Regions from separate parts of the Nocardia sp. NPDC057668 genome, predicted to be linked through region 2. Evidence: riboswitches for the same ligand, from Rfam matches in the RefSeq annotation. Region 2 holds a riboswitch; the other holds the start of a gene.
What was found. Region 2 has a riboswitch for S-adenosylmethionine ahead of ACFVBH_RS07810 (AfsA-related hotdog domain-containing protein). Riboswitches for the same ligand answer to the same signal wherever they lie in the genome.
Positions count from the first base shown of each region.

Region 1: another riboswitch for S-adenosylmethionine. It lies ahead of ACFVBH_RS31160 (rhodanese-like domain-containing protein); the one in region 2 lies ahead of ACFVBH_RS07810 (AfsA-related hotdog domain-containing protein).

Region 1 covers NZ_JBHVIC010000006.1:96,754-101,888, forward strand. The annotation lists gene ACFVBH_RS31145 (MarR family winged helix-turn-helix transcriptional regulator) at 1-172, opposite strand, end outside; gene ACFVBH_RS31150 (DJ-1/PfpI family protein) at 202-843, opposite strand; gene ACFVBH_RS31155 (O-succinylhomoserine sulfhydrylase) at 1,011-2,225, opposite strand; gene ACFVBH_RS31160 (rhodanese-like domain-containing protein) at 2,222-2,644, opposite strand; SAM riboswitch class IV at 2,660-2,775, opposite strand; gene ACFVBH_RS31165 (hypothetical protein) at 2,826-3,263, opposite strand; gene ACFVBH_RS31170 (FAD-dependent oxidoreductase) at 3,552-4,973, shown strand; gene ACFVBH_RS31175 (amidohydrolase family protein) at 5,078-5,135, shown strand, end outside.
Region 2 covers NZ_JBHVIC010000001.1:1,692,944-1,698,078, forward strand. The annotation lists gene ACFVBH_RS07800 (hypothetical protein) at 1-368, opposite strand, end outside; gene ACFVBH_RS07805 (HAD-IB family hydrolase) at 362-1,102, opposite strand; gene ACFVBH_RS07810 (AfsA-related hotdog domain-containing protein) at 1,099-1,881, opposite strand; SAM riboswitch class IV at 1,897-2,010, opposite strand; gene ACFVBH_RS07815 (MFS transporter) at 2,167-3,393, opposite strand; gene ACFVBH_RS07820 (FMN-dependent NADH-azoreductase) at 3,371-3,997, opposite strand; gene ACFVBH_RS07825 (hypothetical protein) at 4,128-4,664, opposite strand; gene ACFVBH_RS07830 (acyl-CoA dehydrogenase family protein) at 4,873-5,135, opposite strand, start outside.

The DNA of each region.
Region 1 (5,135 bases), on a different contig from region 2:
CGATGCCGGCCACCGGCAGCGGCTCGCGCAGCACCGCGCCCAGCACCTGCCACCAGGCGGCGGTGAGCCCGGCCGGCCCGGCCAATTCCTCTGCGATGGCGAGGAATTGGCCGTTGAGCTTGAACGAGGTGATGGCCGCCGTACTGAACAGTTCCTGTTCGGGGCTCGTCATTGCTGTTCCCGTCGTGCGGAGGGTCTCCCCTAGGTGGTGGCGGCCGCCGCGCGGCTCTGTTCGTAGTCGGCCAGCGCGAAGAAGCCGGCCGGATCATTGTGGCCGTAGAGCCGATGCCAGGCGTCGAGCACGTGCGGTTCGAAGATGTCGAGCCGCGCGAAGATGGCGTGCGCGAAGTCGACCGGGGTGATACCGCTGGCGGTGATGAGATCGGCGTCGATGACCGCGGGCTCGTAGACGAAGCCCTTGCCGCCCGAATACTCGGTCATGGCAAGGTATTCCGCCGCGTTGCTGGTGTGCTTGCGCTCGTCGAGCAGCCCCTCGACCGCCATGCCCCAGGTCGCGCCGCAGATGGCCGCGACCGGAACCCCCGCCGCCAGGAACTCGCGCGCCGTGCGACCGAAGGCGGCCAGATCGCCGCGCTCCCAGGTCTCCGAACCGGGCAGGATCAGCATCTCGCTCATCGCCGGGGTCAGGTCGGCCAGCGTCAGGTCGGGCGTGACGCGCAGCCCGCCCATCGAGACCACCGGATCGGCGGTGAGCCCGACGGTGCGGACCTGCCAGGCGCCGGGCTCGCGGTGCCACAGCGTGCGGTTGATATGCGCGGTGGCGTGCCCGACCTCCCAATCGGCGAAGGTGTCGTAAACGGCCAGGTGCACTGTCTTTGCCATGACAGTATCCTGTCATGTTTGACAGGATGCTGTCAATACTCGAGGCGTGAATCGCCGCAACCTGCGGAAACATCCCACTGGAACGGCGAAGGGGCCGGAACCCTGACGGATCCGGCCCCTTCGGCCCGACTGTTCGAGCGGATCGGCTCGAGGCTTTCGCCGGCGGATCAGCCCAGCGCGCGATCCAGATCCGCGATCAGATCCTCGACGTCCTCGAGGCCGATCGAGATGCGCACCACGCCATCGGTGATACCGATGGCCGCGCGTCCCTCCGGGCCCATGGCCCGGTGCGTGGTGGTCGCCGGATGCGTGATCAGCGTCTTGGCATCGCCGAGGTTGTTCGAGATGTCGATGATCCGCAGCCCGTTCAGCACCTCGAACGCACGCTTCTTGGCCGCCTCCGGCGCCGCCTTCAGCTCGAAGGTCACCACCGTTCCGCCGCCGGACATCTGCGCCTGCGCCAGGTCGTACTGCGGATGCGACTTCAGGAACGGGTACTTCACCCAGGCCACCGCCGGATGCTGTTCCAGGAACTCCGCGATGCGCAGCGCCGAGTCGTTGGACTGGCGCACCCGCAGCGGCATGGTCTCCAGACCCTTGAGCAGCGTCCAGGCGTTGAACGGGCTCAGCGCCGGACCCGTATGGCGCATAAGGTTTTTCACCGGGCCGTCGATGTACTCGTGCGAGCCCAGGATCGCGCCGCCGAGCACCCGGCCCTGACCGTCGATGTGCTTGGTGCCGGAGTAGACCAGCACGTCCGCGCCGAGCTCGAACCCGCGCTGCAGCAGCGGGGTCGCGAACACGTTGTCCAGCACCACCTTCGCGCCCGCGGCGTGCGCCAGATCCACCACCGCGCGCACGTCCACCAGGGACTGCATCGGGTTGGACGGGGTCTCGAAGAACACGGCCTGGGTCGGCACCGAGAGCGCCTCGGTCCACTGGTCCAGATCCTCGCCGTCGACGAAGATGGTCTCCACGCCCCAGCGCGGCAGGATCTCGTTGGCCACCACGAAGCAGGAGCCGAACAGGCTGCGCGCGGCGACCAGGCGGTCACCGTTGCCCAGCAGCGCGGCCAGGGCGGTGAAGACCGCGGACATGCCGCTGGCGGTCGCGAAAGCCGCTTCGGCGCCGTCGATCAGGGCCAGCCTGTCCTCGAACATGGCGACCGTGGGATTGCCGTAGCGCGAGTACACGAAGTGCTCGATATCGCCGGTGAAGGACGCCTCGGCGGCCTCGGCGCTCTCGTAGACGAAGCCCGAGGACAGGTACAGCGCCTCGGAGGTCTCCTCGAAACCCGAGCGCCGCAGACCGCCGCGCACACTGAGCGTGGCCGGGCCGACGCCCTCGGGCAGCGGCTTGTCGAACGCGCCACCGGTGATCATGACTGCCTCCACGGAAGTCCGTCCGCGCGCCAGCCCTCGACGCCGCGGTGTCCCTGCGCGTCGAGCGCGCCCTCGAAACCCTCGAGCACATTGAACGAAGGAGCCAGCCCGAGCGCGGTCGCCGCGGTGGCCGCCCCGATGGAGCGCTGCCCGGAACGACAGATGAAGATCACCGGCGCGTCCGAGTCCGCGGCCCGATCGGCCAGCACCTCGCGGAGCTGATCGACGAACCGGGCATTGCGCGCGCCGCTGGTGTCGACCCATTCGATCAACGCCGTCGGGCGGCCGATGCCGCTGGTGTCGGGCACGCCCACGAAACGCCATTCGGCTTCGGTGCGCACATCCACCAGCACCGCATCCGGGTTGTCGCGCAACAGTTCCCACGCCTGCGTCGGCGTGATGTCACCCGCGTAGCTCACTTCGAACCTCCTGTGAATCCGCACTTGCCGCACCGTTGCCCGATGCGCGGCCAGGTCGTCACCCGGAGCACCCCACCGCGGAGGAGGGTTGCCGACCAGCCAGCCGGGGCTTGGCGCTGGTACTCATGACCTGGGTTGAGATTGACCGACATGTGGCCTCACTGTCAAACCATGATCCAGGTCAGGAATTGCACACCAGCCAGGCGCCGTCGTTCTTGGTGAAAGTCCAGGTCGAGGTGGAATCGCGGTCGTCCGAGCGCCAGGTCACCTGGGCCGTGGCGCGCTCACCCTCGATATTGGTGTCGGTCACCCGCACAATCGTGGATTTTCCGGCCTTTTCGCCCTCCGCCGGACGCATCGGGGAGCGCTGTTCGTCGAAGCCGGGGCACGCGGTCGACGGATCGAGGACGTCGGTGCCGCTGCGGGATTCGATGAAATTTCGGGCGGCGATGCCCAGCCGGTCCTTGTCTGTGACATTCTTCTCAGCCGGCGACAGCAGCGCCGACGCCACGATGCCGATCACCACCAGAACCGTGATGCCGATGGCGATCAGGAACGGCAGCATGGTTCTGGACTCGCGCTGATCGATGCGTTCGGGCTGGTCCTCGTCCTCGCTCATGACTTGATCATGCCTGGTCGAGACGGGTGTCCCGGCGGCGACACCGGCCCGCGCGCGGGGAGAGCATTCCCACAGTTCACCGCACCGGCGCGGGGAGTGGCGGCCGCCACCGATAGAATCGGCGCAATTCCCCCGCGAGGCCGGGAATGGCAGTACAGAGCAGCAACGCTGCAGCTTCGGGGGCCGTAGGGTGGTTCACTCGAAGCCAGGGCGTCAACTTAGCCTAAGCTAAGAACGACGGCTGAGACTTGACGGCAAGATAGTTTTCGACCAAAGGGTGCGCGAAGAATGACCGAACAGCTTGCGGGAACCGATGCAGCGACCCGCCCGCTTCGCATTGCGATCGTGGGCGCGGGCCCGGCCGGAATCTACGCCGCCGACGCGCTGATGAAGTCCGATACCCCCGCCGGTTTCGACGGGGTGAGCATCGACCTGTACGAGCGCATGCCCGCGCCGTTCGGTCTGATCCGCTACGGCGTCGCGCCCGATCATCCGCGCATCAAGGGCATCATCACCGCCCTGCACAAGGTCCTGGACAAGCCGCAGGTCCGCCTGCTCGGCAACATCGACTACGGCGTCGACATCACCCTGGAAGACCTGCGCTCGTTCTACGACGCGGTCATCTTCTCCACCGGCGCCAACGCCGACCGCGCGCTCGAGATCCCGGGCATCGACCTGGACGGCAGCTTCGGCGCGGCCGACTTCGTCTCCTGGTACGACGGCCACCCGGACGTGCCCCGCGAATGGCCGCTGCACGCGGAGAAGGTCGCGGTCCTGGGCGTCGGCAACGTCGCCCTCGACGTCGCGCGCGTGCTCGCCAAGACCGGCGACGAACTGCTGCCGACCGAGATCCCGCCGAACGTCTACGACGGTCTCAAGGAGAACAAGGCCGTGGAGGTGCACGTCTTCGGGCGTCGCGGTCCCGCGCAGGCCAAGTTCACCCCGCTCGAGCTGCGCGAGCTGGATCACTCCCCGACCATCGAGGTCATCGTCGATCCCGAGGACATCGACTACGACGAGGGTTCCGAAGCCGCGCGCCGCCACTCCAAGCAGGTCGACATGATCTGCAACACCCTCGAGCAGTGGGCCATCCGCGACGTCGGCAACCGCCCGCACAAGCTCTTCCTGCACTTCTTCGAGAACCCGGCCGAGATCCTGGGCGACGCCGACGGCAAGGTCGTGGGCCTGCGCACCGAGCGCACCGCCCTGGACGGCACCGGCAACGTCAAGGGCACCGGCGAGTTCAAGGACTTCGACGTCACCGCGATCTACCGCGCCGTCGGGTACCTGTCGCAGAACATCCCCTCGCTGCCCTTCGACGAGCAGGCGGGCACCGTGCCCAACGAGGCCGGTCGCGTGCTCGGCAACGAGGACGCCGACGGCGCCGAGCGCTACGTGCCGCAGACCTACGTCACCGGCTGGATCAAGCGCGGCCCGGTCGGCCTCATCGGCCACACCAAGGGCGACGCCAACGAGACCATCGCCTGCCTGCTCGACGATGTCGCGAACTTCGTCCCGGCCCCCAAGCCGGAACTGGACGCGGTCACCGAGTTCCTCGAGGGCAAGGGCATCCCCTTCACCACCTGGGCCGGCTGGTACCGCCTCGACGCGCACGAGCGCGCCCTGGGCGAGCCCGAGGGCCGCGAGCGCGTGAAGGTCGTCGAGCGCGAGGACATGCTGCGCGCCAGCGAGCCGGACAAGGTTTCCTGATCCACCGCTTCCCGGACGCAGTTTCCTGACCGCCTGACCTGGCCGAATCCGCCAGGTGGACAAGGTCTTACGCACTTGTCACCTTCTCGAGGCATGCTGATCAAGTGTTCGATGCCCATGTCCACATCATCGATCCGCGGTTCCCGCTGATCGAGAACGAAG
Region 2 (5,135 bases):
TCGTGGAACGCATAGCTCGGACGGCGGACCGATTCGGCGTCGGGTCGCTGATCGGGAGCGAACACGATGGGATAGTTGTTGGCGGGCAAGGGCAGCGGCAGGGTGTAGAGCACGCTCTCCGCATCCGCCCGCGACAGCTCCGCGTCGAGTTCGCGCACGATCGTGTACGGCGCGGACGCGCCGAACTCGGGCACCGGGGTGTCGGCGGCCACGATCGCCCGCCCCCACCGCCGGGTCACCGAACCATCCGGGCCAGCGTCGTTCAGGAAGCCGACCACGATGAAATCGCCTGCGGCGTCCAGCACTTCGCTCGGCGGATACAGCGGACCCTGGGTGGTCGGGGTCAGCTCATAGGTCTTGCTCACCATACGGACACCGCTTCTTTCTCCGACAGCAGCCGGCCGGGCGCGCCGACCGCGGCGCTGACCCGATCGCTCAGATGGACCCAGCCGTGCGTTCCCGCCCGCTCCAGCAGGACCGGGTCCTCACCCCGGAAGCCGGCGTGCGCCACGGCCGACAGGAACGGCAGATCACTGGCGTGATCGCCGTACCCGAAGGTGTTCTCGAACTCGATTCCGTGCTCGCGCAGGAACTCCGAGACCGCGTCCGCCTTGGCCGCGCCGATCATGGGACGCAGAACCTCACCGGTCAGCAGGCCGTGATCGTCCACCACCGGGACGGTGGCGATGAGCCGGTCCGCACCCAGCGCCGCGGCGACCGGGGCGATGGCCGCGGCGAACGAACCCGACAGCAGCACGGTCGTCACACCCGATTCCCGATGTGCACGAAGCGCTTCCACCGCATCGGTGTAGTACGCCGCACCGCCGGACTCGAACTCGGCGAACCAGCGCTGACCGGCCTCGGCCAGTTCCGCACCCGGAACCCCGCGATAGGCGCGGTAGTAGTGCCGGTTCACCTCCTCGCGCGGCACACCCGCCGCCGCGCGCTCCTTGATCTCACCGGCGACGCGCGCGTAGCGCGCGCCGTCATCCCCGTGCTCGGCGAGCCAGAAGCGCAGGAACGTGAACATGCTCTTGACGGTGATGAGGGTTTCATCGACGTCGAAGAACGCCGCCGCGCGCACCGGCGCACCGGCGCTCACGCGACCTCGTTCAGGTGCGCGGCGATGGCCTTGGCGGCCTTGTGCCGCTCGATCCGGCTGATGCGATCGTTGGGCAGCGCCGCGTACGCGATGCGGGCGTCGGCGACGTCGTTCCCGGCCTGGCGCACCCGCACCTCGATCGAGAACTCCAGCTTGGCCGGATCCTCGATCGAGATCGGGGTGAGAACCGCGTGCAGGGTGCCCGGCAGCGGGAACAGGAACGAGGTGAAGTTCAGCTCGATGCTATTCCAGACGATGTAGAAATGCTGCTCCGGCCAGCGCCGGCCGTACTCGAGTTCGAACGCCCCGAGGAACAGCTGGCGCACCGCCTCCACGATGACGATGCCCTGCACGTGCTCACCGGTCTGATGATCCAGCAGCAGCTCGTTGTCGCCGTGGATGCGCAGATCGGCACTGAACTCGGTCGCTGAATCCTGAACCAGGTTGGCCAGCAACACATTCGAGTTCTGGTACTTGTGCACCTGATGCCGCGGCGCCGGCTCGGCGACCGCGTCGAGGACTCGCAACCCGGCGGGCGCGTGAATGGCCGCCACGTGCTCGATGTAGTCCAGGTCGTGCCGGGTGATCCCCTGCCCGATCCGAACGATGAGCGGCTCGGCCGCTTCCCGCAATCCCCCGCTCCGCAGCACGGCCACCAGACCGGAGACCGTGAACGCCCGATTGTCCACCGCGAGACCACGGAATCGATCCGCCACCAGCACCACTTCGCGCAGGGTAGCGGTTTCCGGGGTCGCCGAAGAGAGTTGGGCTACAGACATTGTTTCCTCCGAGAGCGAAGACGCTTATGGCGACGCGTTCGCCGCCATCCGGTCGTCACCCGGAGCACCCCGCCGCCACTGGAGGGTTGCCGCCCAGCAAGCCGGGGCTTGTCGCTGGAACTCATGACCGTGATCGAAAACTTATGTGGCACTGCGTATTACCAACAATGATTCAAACCAGCGTGGTCGAAACCAGCTCCGGCGGAACGGGGGACGCCACTGGCCCCCGCCGAAAACCGGTTCCGGCGCGACGCCGAGCCTGCGGTGACATGCACTCGGAGCACCTCAGACCGGAACGGCCGACCGCACCCCGGTCGAGGCGGCGGCGAGCGCCGCGCCCGTCAGCGACAGGACGGCGATGGCCAGGGCAACCGACGAATACCCCCTATGCGCAACAAGATTGGCGACCTGCGGACCCGCGCTCGCACCCAGGAACAACGCGAAGGTGTAGAGCGCGGTGGCCGCTCCCCGGGCCGCACCCGCCTGCGCCGCGATGGCCTGCACGGCGGCGGGCGCCGCCACCGCGATGGCCGCCACGAACACCAGCAGCCAGGCCGCCACCCAGACACCGCCCAGCGGTACCGCGGTGATCGCCGCCGCGATCCCGGCGATGCCGAGCGCACCGATCACCCGGGTCGCCGGCGCGATGACGCCGAGTCTGCCCGCCAGGATCGGCACCGCGACCATCGCGGGAATCGCACTGGCGCGCAACGCCAGCAGCGCGCCGTTGCTCGAACCGACCCCGTCGGGCGGGGTCAGCTGGATACCGGTGTAGATGCCGACGAACGAACCGAGCACGGCCAGGCAGCTGAGATACAGCAGCACCAGCCGAGGCCGGCGCAGCAGGCCGCCGAACGGCGCGAACACCGCGCGCAGCGTCCCGGCCGGACCCGGCGCGGGCGTGTCCGGTGCGATCGACCGCTCCGGCCCCGGTTCGAGCACGAACCGCAGCACGCCCGCCGAGATCGCGAAAGCCAGTGCCCCCGTGACGAATATCGCATGCCAGCCCCACGCGTTGCCCACCAGCTGCGCGAGCACCTGCGCCACCACACCGGCGGCGAGGAAGGAGCTCGTCAGGCAGGTGAGCGCGAAGATTCTGCGTTCGGGAGCGATGCGTTCGGAGAGATAGGCGAAGGCCGCGGGTGCGAAGAACGACGCCGTCAGCCCCTGCACCACCCGCGCCGCCAGGCCGGTTGCCAGGCCCGGGGCCAGCGCCACGATCAGCGAACCGCCCACGGTGGCCAGCAGGCCGCCCACGATCACCGGTCGCCGCCCGAACCGGTCCGAGAGCGGTCCGGTCACGAGAAAGCCCGCGCCGTAGGCCAATCCGAACGCCGTGGTCGTCCAGGTCACCGCGGATCTGGAGGTGTCCCAATCCTGCGCGAGCCGATTCAGCACGGGCAGGACCACATACAGCTGCCCGACCACGAGAATGCCCACCGCGCAGACGGCCCCGACGGTCCGGGCGGCGGGCGCCCAGCGGGCGGGTTCAGTATCCGGCGGCGAGCTCACGCGCGCGCTCCTGTGCCGAGGCGAAGCCCGCCGCCGCGTCCTCGGTCAGAACCGTAGGGGCGAAACGGATCTCGGCGGTGTCCTTGATACCGACGAAGTTCAGCCAGTCCGCCACGAACGGGGTGGCGAAGTCGGAGCCGAACTCCACCGGCACGCCGGGCCGGTGCACGCCGCTGGTGTAGACGGTCACCGCGCGCTTGTCGGTGAGCAGGCCCGAGTAGCCGCTCTGCGAATCGAAGGCGAAGGCCCACCCCGGCTGGGTGACGATGTCGACCCACTGCTTGAAGACGTAGGGCACGCTCGCGTTCCAGATCGGAATGTTCACCACGTACAGGTCCGCGGCCGCGAAGCGGTCGAAGACCGCGCGCGCCCGCTCCCACGCCGCCACCTGCTCGGGCGTCTGCTCCTTTCCGGTGAACAGGGCGAGTTTGGCTTCGGCCGCGTGCGTGCCGAATTCGGGCAGGTTCGCTTCGAACAGGTCGAGGGTGTCGACGGTCAGCTCCGGGTCCCTGGCGAGCAGACCGTCGATGAAAGTCCGGGCCAGCGCCCGGGACTGGCTGAGATCGCCGCGCGCGGAGGCGTTGATGTGCAGCAGGTTGGTCATCGAATCCCTTTCGTGGACAACGGAGTCCACGTCTATCAAGGGATACTCACCCGCCACGAGGGTTACGTGCGCGGTGATCGCAAGCCGGTCTGCGGGTCGGGTGCGGCAGGCGTGCGTCGGTCAGGTGAGGTCAGGTCAGGATGAAGCTCAGCAGTTGGGCGTCGCGGCCGTCACGCCAGTAGGAGTAGCCGAACCAGACGCCCGGGGTGACTTCGCGGATCTCGTCCCACAGTTGCGGGGTCGGCGAGGGGCGGTAGTTCAGGACCCAGGTGGGTCCGCCGTCCACCACCGAGGGACCCCGGTACACGTCGGCCTGGTAGACCTCGAGGCCCGCGCCGGTGACGCGGTTGAGCAGGTACCCGCCGTCGGGGCCGGTGTAGAACGTCTTGCCGATCCACAGCGCCGGGGACCACGCCTGCATATCGGCGGGCTCGGCCACCCACCCGTTCCTGACGCCCGTGGGCACCGCGCCCTGCGGAGCGTCCCGGTAGAGCGCCTCCAGCTGGCCGGGACCGCAGCGGAATCGCAGCGAGTCGATGGTCGCTGCACGGTCGCCGTCGTACAGGACGCAGCCTCCGCCGTAGTCGGCATCCGCGTGCGCCAGGGGTTGAACCGCCGGGGCAAGGGCGAGCGTGGCCCCGAAACCGATGGAGGCAATGCCTACCACCAGCGTGTTTCTGAAAATCTCACGGGTTCTACGCATTGCTTGTCTCCATCGGGTAGGACCCGACCCAACCGCAATGCTAATTCGCTATCAGTTAACTGCTCACTACTGTCGCTGAAATGAGACCACCTGGTCCGTATCGGCCTTCGACCCGCCGCAAGACCGCTGACTCCGACCGGTCCGGCGCCGGTCGGAGTCGAATTCCCGCCGGTCAGGTCAGCTTCAGGCCGCGGCCGATGATCTCCTTCATGATCTCGGTGGTGCCGCCGTAAATGGTCTGCACGCGAGCGTCCATGTAGGCCTTGGCGATCGGGTATTCGCGCATGTAGCCGTAGCCGCCGTGCAGCTGGAGGCATTTGGTGATGAGGTCGAGCTGTTCCTCGGTGCTCCAGTACTTGGCCATCGCGGCCTCTTCGACCGTCAGCTTCTCTGCGTTCAGGAGCTCGATGCAGCGGTCGACGAAGACGCGCACCG